One region of the Serratia rubidaea genome, then DNA from elsewhere that is predicted to be linked to it. Evidence: riboswitches for the same ligand, from Rfam matches in the RefSeq annotation. Region 1 holds a riboswitch; the other holds the start of a gene.

Region 1 (4,213 bases):
GCTGCTGCAGAACGCTGGCGAGCGCCTGATTGGCGCCGTCGACCACCACCGCCAGCAGCGGCGGCAGCAGCAGCAGCAGGGCGGCGGCGATCAGCAGCGCGTCGGTCAGACGGCGGCGGCGGCTGTCCTCCGGGTTGCGCCAGCGCAGCGCCTGCGTCGCGCCCACCGGCAGCGCCTGGCTGAGCCGCTGGCTGAGCATCACCAGCCCCAGGCAGCAGACCAGCTGGATCAGCGCCAGCAGCGCGGCGTGGCTGAGATCGTAGTCATAGCTCAGCGCCTGATAGATGGCCAGCTCGATGGTGGTGGCCTGCGGTCCGCCGCCCAGCGAGAGTACGGTGGCGAAGCTGGCGAAGCAGAGCATAAAGATCAGCGCGCCGCTCGGCAGGATCTGGCGGCGCAGCGCCGGCCATTCGACAAAGCGGAACTGCTGCCAGCCATTCATGCCCAGCTGTGCGGCAAGCTGGCGCTGCTCGACCGGCACGTTTTCCAATGCCTGCAGCAGCAGGCGGGTCGCCAGCGGCAGGTTGAAGAACATATGCGCCAGCAGGATCCCCTGCAGGCCGTAAGGTGAGAACTGGTAGTCGACTCCCAGCCAGGCGCACAGCGCCGCCAGCCAGCCCTGCCGGCCGTAGACGCTGAGCAGGCCGAACACCGCCACCAGCACCGGCAGCACCAGCGTCATGGCGCACAGCCGCAGCAGGAGCGCGCGGCCGGGAAAGCGCCGGCGGTACAGCGCCCGCGCCAGCAGGATGGCGGGCAGCACCGAGATCAGCGCCGACAGCAGCGCCTGCCAGAAGGTGAAGCGCACCACGTGCCACAGGTAGTCGTCCTGCCACAGCGACAGGGCGTCGCTGTGCGGCGCGTGGCGCAGCAGCGAACCGAAGGCCAGCGCGGCCACCAGCAGAATCAGGCCGGCGGCCAACAGGCCGGGCCACAGCCAGTGGGGGATTAACGGCTGACGGCGCTTTGCCATGAACGGATCCAGTTGCCTCGCTGTTGCGCTACTTCATCCGCACCGTACTGCAGCGCGGTCTGCGGCACCGGCAGCTGCGCAAAGCCGGCCGGCAGGGTGGTCTTGATGACCGGATACATCCAGTTGCCGGTCGGGATGGCGTTCTGGAACGCCGGCGTCAGCATAAACTGCATAAAACGCTCCGCCAGCTGCGGATGGCGGCTGGCCTGCAATTTGGCGGCGACCTCCACCTGCAGGTAGTGCCCTTCGCTGAAGTTGGCGGCGGCGTAGGCGTCTTTTTTCTCTTCAATCAGATGGTAGGCCGGTGAGGTGGTGTAGCTCAGCACCAGATCGCCTTCCCCTTTCAGGAACAGGCCGTAGGCTTCGCTCCAGCCTTTGGTGACGGTGACGGTCTTCTTCGCCAGCTTCTGCCAGGCCTGCGGCGCGGCGTCGCCGTAGACTTTCTGCATCCACAGCAGCAGGCCGAGGCCCGGGGTGCTGGTGCGCGGATCCTGGTAAATCACTTTCCACGGCCGGTCGCTTTCCACCAGCTCCTTCAGGCTCTGCGGCGGGTTTTTCAGCGTGTTTTTGTTGTACACGAAGGCGAAGTAGCCGTAGTCGTAAGGGATAAAGGTGCTGTCCTGCCAGCCGCCGGGCACGCTCAGCGAGGTGGTATCCACCGCGCTGGCGGCGAACAGTTTGGTCTGGCGCGCCGCCTGCAGCAGGTTGTTATCCAGCCCCAGCACCACGTCCGCCTTGCTGTTTTTCCCTTCCATCCGCAGACGGTTGAGCAGCGAGACGCCGTCTTCCAGCGCCACAAACTTCAGCTCGCAGCCGCAGTCGGCCTCAAAGGCCTTTTTGATCGCCGGGCCGGGGCCCCAGTCGGCGGCGAAGGAGTCATAGGTGTAAACCGTCAGCGTTTCTTTCGCCAGCGCCGGCGCGGCGGCCAGCAGCAACAGGCAAGGCAGGAATTTCTTGATCACTTTGCACTCCTGATAGTTAGGGCAGCAAAGGCATCTGAGGGGCTCCAGGGGAGCCGGGGGGCTGCACTCAAATCCCTCCGCCGGTATTAGCCGGTTCAGGTTCGACGGGTCTGCTCTCAGCGAAAACCGTGTTCCGCACCCCGTTGAGACGGCGCTATTGTAAAGAGTTAGCGCCGCTGGCGAAAGATGCTTATGCCTCCGGCGGCGCGAACCAGGCGGATTTGAAGTCGAACCAGCCCAGGGTGTTCATCCGCACGCCGCGCATGCTGCGCTGGCCGTGCAGCTGCAGCCAGTGGTGGAACAGCGGATGCAGCTGATGCTGGCTGACCAGACGGCGGCAGAATTCCGCCAGCGGCAGGCGGTTGTCGCGCCACAGCGCGGCGTCCTGCGCCAGATCCTCACTCATACAGTGTTGCAGCAGCGGCAGCTCATACAGGGTGGCGAACAGCGAGAACTCCAGCGGCAGCGTGAAATTGGCGCTGCCGAGCCACAGATCGCTCTGCGCCTCTCCCCGGTGCCAGACGTCGTAATCGACGACATTGACCGTCAGGGCCACGCCGTGCTGCGCCAGCAGCGGTTCCAGCGCTTCGCGGATGGCGTGAAACTCCGAGTGTTCGCCGTAGTAGGTCAGCGTCAGCTGTTGCAGCGCGGCGGGCTTGGGCCGTTGGTTCAGCTCGCGGTTGTGGTGCCAGCGCGGCAAAATGCCGTAGGCCGGCGACCAGTAGCGCTGGCTGACCGGCCCGGAATGGTTCAGCAGGGCGATGGGGTTGAGCAGTTCGCACAGCCAGCTGCGGATGTCCGGATCGTCGCCGACGGGTGAGCGGCGGTCGAACAGCAGAAAGTAGCAGCCTTCCTCCAGCCGGCTTTCCAGCTCGTTTTTACCGGTATCGTCAGCCTGCAGCTGCACGCCGGAGTGCATCAGCTCTTCGGTGATGTCCGGCAGTACCCAGATATTGACCTCGTCGATCAGCGCGCGATAGCCGAAGTAGTCGTCAAACGCCTGGATCTTCAGCTGGCTCTGCTGGTTGCGCACCACGCTGTACGGCCCGGTGCCGATCGGATGCCGGGCAAAGTCCGGCAGGCTACGCCACTCCTGCGGCAGAATCATGGCCGGCACGCTGCCCAGCAGCCACGGTAGCCAGTAGTCGGGGCTGTGCAGATGCACGTCAATGACATGGGGCGTCGGCGAGTCGACGCGCGCGATATGCGCAAACAGCGGCTGCGACGTCAGGCGCGTCAGACTCTGGATGACGTCCTCCATCTCCAGCTCGCGCCCGTGGTGAAAGTGGATGGCGGGGCGCAGATAAAAGCGCCAGTGCAGCGGCGTCAGCGCCTGCCAGTGGTGAGAAAGGTCGGATTCCAGTTCCCCGTTTTCCTCATTTATCCGCGTCAGGCCGCTGTAAATTTGTCGGGCCAGGTGGGTTTCCGAGCGGCGCAGCGCCGAGCCGGGCAGCAGGTTGGACAGCGGGCGGTAGTAGAGCACGCGCAGAATGTGTTTTCCCTGACGGAAGCTGCGCCCCAGCTGGGACAGCAGCATCTGGCGCACCACTTTTTTATCGCCGACCAGCTGCACCAGCTGGTCAATGCGGTCCTGTTCCAGCAGCGTCTCCGCCCGTTGCTGCTGCAGCGCCAGTCCGGTGTAGTGAAACTCCAGCCGCGAACGCTTGCCGCGTCCGGCCTCTGCCTGCCAGGTCAGCCAGCCCTGCTGCTGCATGGCCCCCAGCAGCGAGCGCACGTGGCGGCGCGAACAGCTGAGCGCGTCGGCCAGCTCTTGCAGCGTGGTATCGCGGGTTTCGCCCTGGCAGCGCTGCCATAGGCGGATAAACTGCTGTTGCAGGCGTGGCGTAGACATAAAAGGGGAACTCTCCGGCAGTAAACCGACAATTTATCTTTCCCTATATTACGCCGATAATTTCCCCAGATGAAAGAGAGGAGGGCGAGCTTATGAACGTTTTGTTGTCGAAACAGTTTTATCAGCGCTATTTCGCCGCCGTTCGCCGCCAGCACGCCGACTGGCTGACCCGGCTGGTGCCGGAGCAGGTCAGGCTGGAGATGTTGTCCCACGTCACCCAGTGGGATATGCCGACGCTGAGCGACGAAGCCTATCGCAAGCGCCTCTGATCTTATCCTGCTATCCGTGGGTTTTCAGACCCGGTCTGAAAGCCCGGGGAAACCAAGTGTTTCTGAGTAATGGTGCTTTTCACCAGCCAGTGGGGCGACCCACTGGCATTTTTATTTGCGTCGGGTGATTGCCGTGCTCAGACGGTAATTTTACTAT
Region 2 (4,213 bases), 430 kb from region 1:
ATCGCGGCGCCGATGCCGGAGGTGAAGTGGTCATAGCCCGGCGCGATATCGGTGGTCAACGGCCCCAGCGTATAGAACGGCGCTTCGTGGCAGTGCTCCAGCTCTTCGGTCATATTGCGGCGGATCATATGCATCGGCACGTGGCCCGGGCCTTCGATCATCACCTGCACGTCGTATTCCCAGGCGATTTTGGTCAGCTCGCCCAGCGTATGCAGCTCGGAGAACTGCGCTTCATCGTTGGCATCCTGTACCGAGCCGGGACGCAGGCCGTCACCCAGCGACAGCGATACGTCGTAGGCGGCGCAGATTTCGCAGATTTCACGGAAGTGTTCATACAGGAAGTTTTCCTGATGGTGCGACAGGCACCATTTGGCCATGATTGAACCGCCGCGCGAGACGATGCCGGTCAGACGTTTGGCGGTCATCGGCACGTAGCGCAGCAGTACGCCGGCGTGGATGGTGAAGTAGTCGACCCCTTGCTCCGCCTGTTCCAGCAGCGTGTCGCGGAACATCTCCCAGGTGAGGTTTTCCGCCACGCCGTTAACTTTTTCCAGCGCCTGATAGATCGGGACGGTGCCGATCGGCACCGGGCTGTTGCGCAGGATCCATTCGCGGGTTTCGTGGATATAGCGGCCGGTGGAGAGGTCCATCACGGTATCCGCGCCCCAGCGGGTGGACCACACCAGTTTTTCCACCTCTTCCTCGATGGAGGAGGTGACCGCAGAGTTGCCGATATTGGCGTTGACCTTCACCAGGAAGTTGCGGCCGATAATCATCGGTTCGGATTCCGGGTGGTTGATGTTGGCCGGGATAATGGCGCGGCCGGCGGCCACTTCCTGACGGACAAACTCCGGCGTGATGTTTTCCGGCAGGTTGGCGCCCCAGCTCTGGCCGGGATGCTGCTGGCGCAGTACTTCGCTGCGGATGCGCTCACGGCCCATATTTTCGCGGATGGCGATAAATTCCATCTCCGGCGTGACGATGCCGGCGCGCGCATAGTGCAACTGGGTGACGCATTTGCCCGCTTGCGCTTTGCGCGGCTGCGGCAGATGCTCGAAGCGCAGGTGGTCCAGGCCTTCATCCGCCAGGCGCTGCTGGGTAAAGCCGGAGCTGACGTGGGCGAGCGTTTCGGTATCGTCGCGTTCCGCGATCCAGCCGGCGCGTAGCTTGTCCAGGCCGCGGTGCACGTCCAACTGAGATGCCGGGTCGCCGTAAGGGCCGGCGGTGTCGTAGACCGGCACCGCTTCGTTCGGTTCGTATTGCGGTTCGTCTTTGCTGCCGCCGATCAGGGTCGGGCTGAGCTGGATCTCGCGCATCGGCACCCGCAGGTCGGGACGCGACCCTTGCAGATAGATGCGGCGGGAGCTGGGGAAGGCGACGCCCTGAAGGTTATCGATAAACTGCTGCGCTGCTTCACGCTGTACTTTACGGGGACGCTGGTTGTTATTAGACATAGCAAATTCCTACAAGTCGGGTGAGTTGGGAAAATTGCTTGTCTGGAGCTCGGAGGGAGTAACGATGCTGGCCGATCGGCAGACGCGGGTTATGGCTCTGCCGGTGGCGATAGATTACTCTTGTTCCCTTCGCGGGTATTAGCCCGATCAGGTTCCGCGGATCCCGAATTAACGGTCTCAGCCTGGCCGACTTGATAACAAGTCTGGCGCTAGGCACTCCGACAAGAGCCCCCAGTATAGAAGGGCATTATTGTTTGCTGCAAGGGAAAGCTATTGGACCAGGTTGCCTTTTTCCGCTTCCGGTTGGTCGGGCTGCCAGGTTTCGGTGAGCAGCTGGATCAGGCGATCTTCCAGCGCGAAGCGGGCGGCCAGGGTTTCGCCGATGTCTGACAGCGCCTGATGAAACGCCAGACAGAGATCCTGATCGATCTCGGTGTCGGCATAGCGATCGTGGAACGCCATCACCTGTTCGGTATTGATCCACAGCTTGGGATAAATTTGCGTGGCGAGGGTCATTTTCGGACTACGGGCGCCCTCTACCTGCTTGATGACTCGGTCATAGATATGAAAATGCCCTGCGGAGAGATAATCCACCAGATTATGGCAAAAGTTCTCCAGCGCTTTTGCATTAAGCGGCGTATGCTTTTCTTTATTCGGCTTGATGCCGACGAGCGTGCAGTAAGCAACCAGCAACTGCTTACGCGCCTCAAGCCATTGATCAACTAATTCATTACTACCACCAACGCGCTGAGTCAGGCTTTCCAAGTGGTTGAGCATTGTTGACTCCGTAAGTAAGAAAAAGTAACGGTAAGTTATGGAAATGTAACGGTACCGATTTCTAGATTGCCAGTGAAGCTGAGGTTGTGCAACAACGATATGGAACTTGCATTAACGGGTAACGAAAAGGGCTGGTGGATCGTCAGCCATGAAAACAAACTTTGGTTACCAAACGGTGAACTGCCGTTTGGTGCTGCTGAACAATGGGGTCTGCGCGGTGAAGCGGCGCGGCAAATTGGCGAGTGGCAAGGGGCGCCGGTTTGGCTGGTGCGCCGCGCCATGCCGCAGGAGATGGGCTCGGTGCGCCAGCTGCTGGACCTGGACCGCGCGCTGTTTCAACTGGCCGGGCGCGGCGTGCAACTGGCCGAGTTTTATCGCTCGCACCAGTTTTGCGGCTACTGCGGCCATAAGATGCACCTGAGCCGAACTGAGAACGCCTGCCTGTGCGACCATTGCCGTGAACGCTATTACCCGCAAATCGCCCCCTGCGTGATCGTCGCCATCCGTCGCGATGACGAAATTCTGCTGGCGCAGCACGTGCGTCACCGCGGCGGTATCCATACGGTGCTGGCCGGTTTCGTCGAGGTGGGGGAAACGTTGGAGCAGGCGGTGGCGCGCGAGGTGATGGAGGAGAGTAATATTGAAATCAAAAACCTGCGTTATGTCTCCTCCCAGCCCTGGCCGTTCCCGCAGTCGCTGATGATGGCCTTTATGGCGGATTATCACCGCGGTGAACTGCGTCACGATCCGCAGGAGCTGCTGAATGCCGGCTGGTATCGCTACGATAGGCTGCCCCAGTTGCCGCCGCCGGGCACCGTGGCGCGGCGCCTGATTGAAGACACCGTGGTGCTGTGCCGGGACGCATGATGGACTGCCGGCGTTGGCGCTTTGGTACAACGCCCATTCTTTTGGGTATACAATAGCGCCAGCTGAATTAAGGGAGCCAATAATGACTGAGTTAAAGAACGATCGTTACCTGCGTGCGCTGCTGCGCCAGCCGGTGGATGTCACCCCCGTATGGATGATGCGCCAGGCCGGTCGTTATTTGCCGGAGTATAAGGCCACGCGGGCGCAGGCCGGCGATTTTATGTCGCTGTGCAAGAACGCCGAACTGGCCTGCGAGGTCACGCTGCAGCCGCTGCGCCGCTATGCGCTGGATGCCGCTATCCTGTTTTCCGACATTCTGACCATTCCCGATGCCATGGGGCTGGGGCTCTATTTCGAAACCGGCGAAGGGCCGCGTTTCTCATCGCCGATTACCTGCCGCGCCGACGTGGAAAAGCTGCCGCTGTTCGACCCGGAAGTCGAGCTGGGTTACGTGATGAATGCGGTGCGCACCATCCGCCGCGAGCTGAAAGGCCAGGTGCCGCTGATCGGCTTCTCCGGCAGCCCGTGGACGCTGGCGACCTATATGGTTGAGGGCGGCAGCAGCAAGGCGTTCACCAAGCTGAAAAAGATGATGTACGCCGAGCCGCAGACCCTGCACCTGCTGCTGGACAAGCTGGCGGACAGCGTGATTATGTATCTGAACGCGCAAATCCGCGCGGGCGCGCAGTCGGTCATGGTGTTCGACACCTGGGGCGGCGTGCTGACCGGCCGTGATTACCGCGAATTCTCACTGAACTATATGCATAAAATCGTCGACGGCCTGCAGCGTGAACAGGACGGCCGCCGCGTGCCGGTGACGCTGTTCACCAAGGGCGGCGGCCAGTGGCTGGAAGCCATGGCGGCGACCGGCTGCGATGCGCTGGGCCTGGACTGGACCACCGATATCGCCGATGCGCGCCGTCGGGTCGGCGACCGGGTGGCGCTGCAGGGCAATATGGATCCGTCAATGCTGTACGCCGCGCCGCAGCGTATTGAGCAGGAGGTGGAAACCATTCTGTCCGGCTTCGGCCACGGCGAAGGGCATGTGTTTAACCTGGGCCATGGCATTCATCTGGACGTGCCGCCGGAAAACGCCGGCGTCTTTGTCGAGGCGG

The links. Region 1 has a riboswitch for thiamine pyrophosphate ahead of thiB (thiamine ABC transporter substrate binding subunit). Riboswitches for the same ligand answer to the same signal wherever they lie in the genome.
Region 2: it holds a riboswitch for thiamine pyrophosphate, as region 1 does, so the genes downstream of both, thiC (phosphomethylpyrimidine synthase ThiC) here and thiB (thiamine ABC transporter substrate binding subunit) in region 1, are expected to answer to the same signal.

The regions. Positions count from the first base shown of each region.
Region 1 covers NZ_CP065640.1:2,263,239-2,267,451, forward strand. The annotation lists gene thiP (thiamine/thiamine pyrophosphate ABC transporter permease ThiP) at 1-973, opposite strand, end outside; gene thiB (thiamine ABC transporter substrate binding subunit) at 949-1,935, opposite strand; TPP riboswitch at 1,990-2,088, opposite strand; gene sgrR (HTH-type transcriptional regulator SgrR) at 2,126-3,787, opposite strand; gene sgrT (glucose uptake inhibitor SgrT) at 3,880-4,056, shown strand.
Region 2 covers NZ_CP065640.1:1,835,064-1,839,276, forward strand. The annotation lists gene thiC (phosphomethylpyrimidine synthase ThiC) at 1-1,454, opposite strand, end outside; TPP riboswitch at 1,562-1,685, opposite strand; gene I6G83_RS08420 (Rsd/AlgQ family anti-sigma factor) at 1,725-2,231, opposite strand; gene nudC (NAD(+) diphosphatase) at 2,331-3,098, shown strand; gene hemE (uroporphyrinogen decarboxylase) at 3,181-4,213, shown strand, end outside.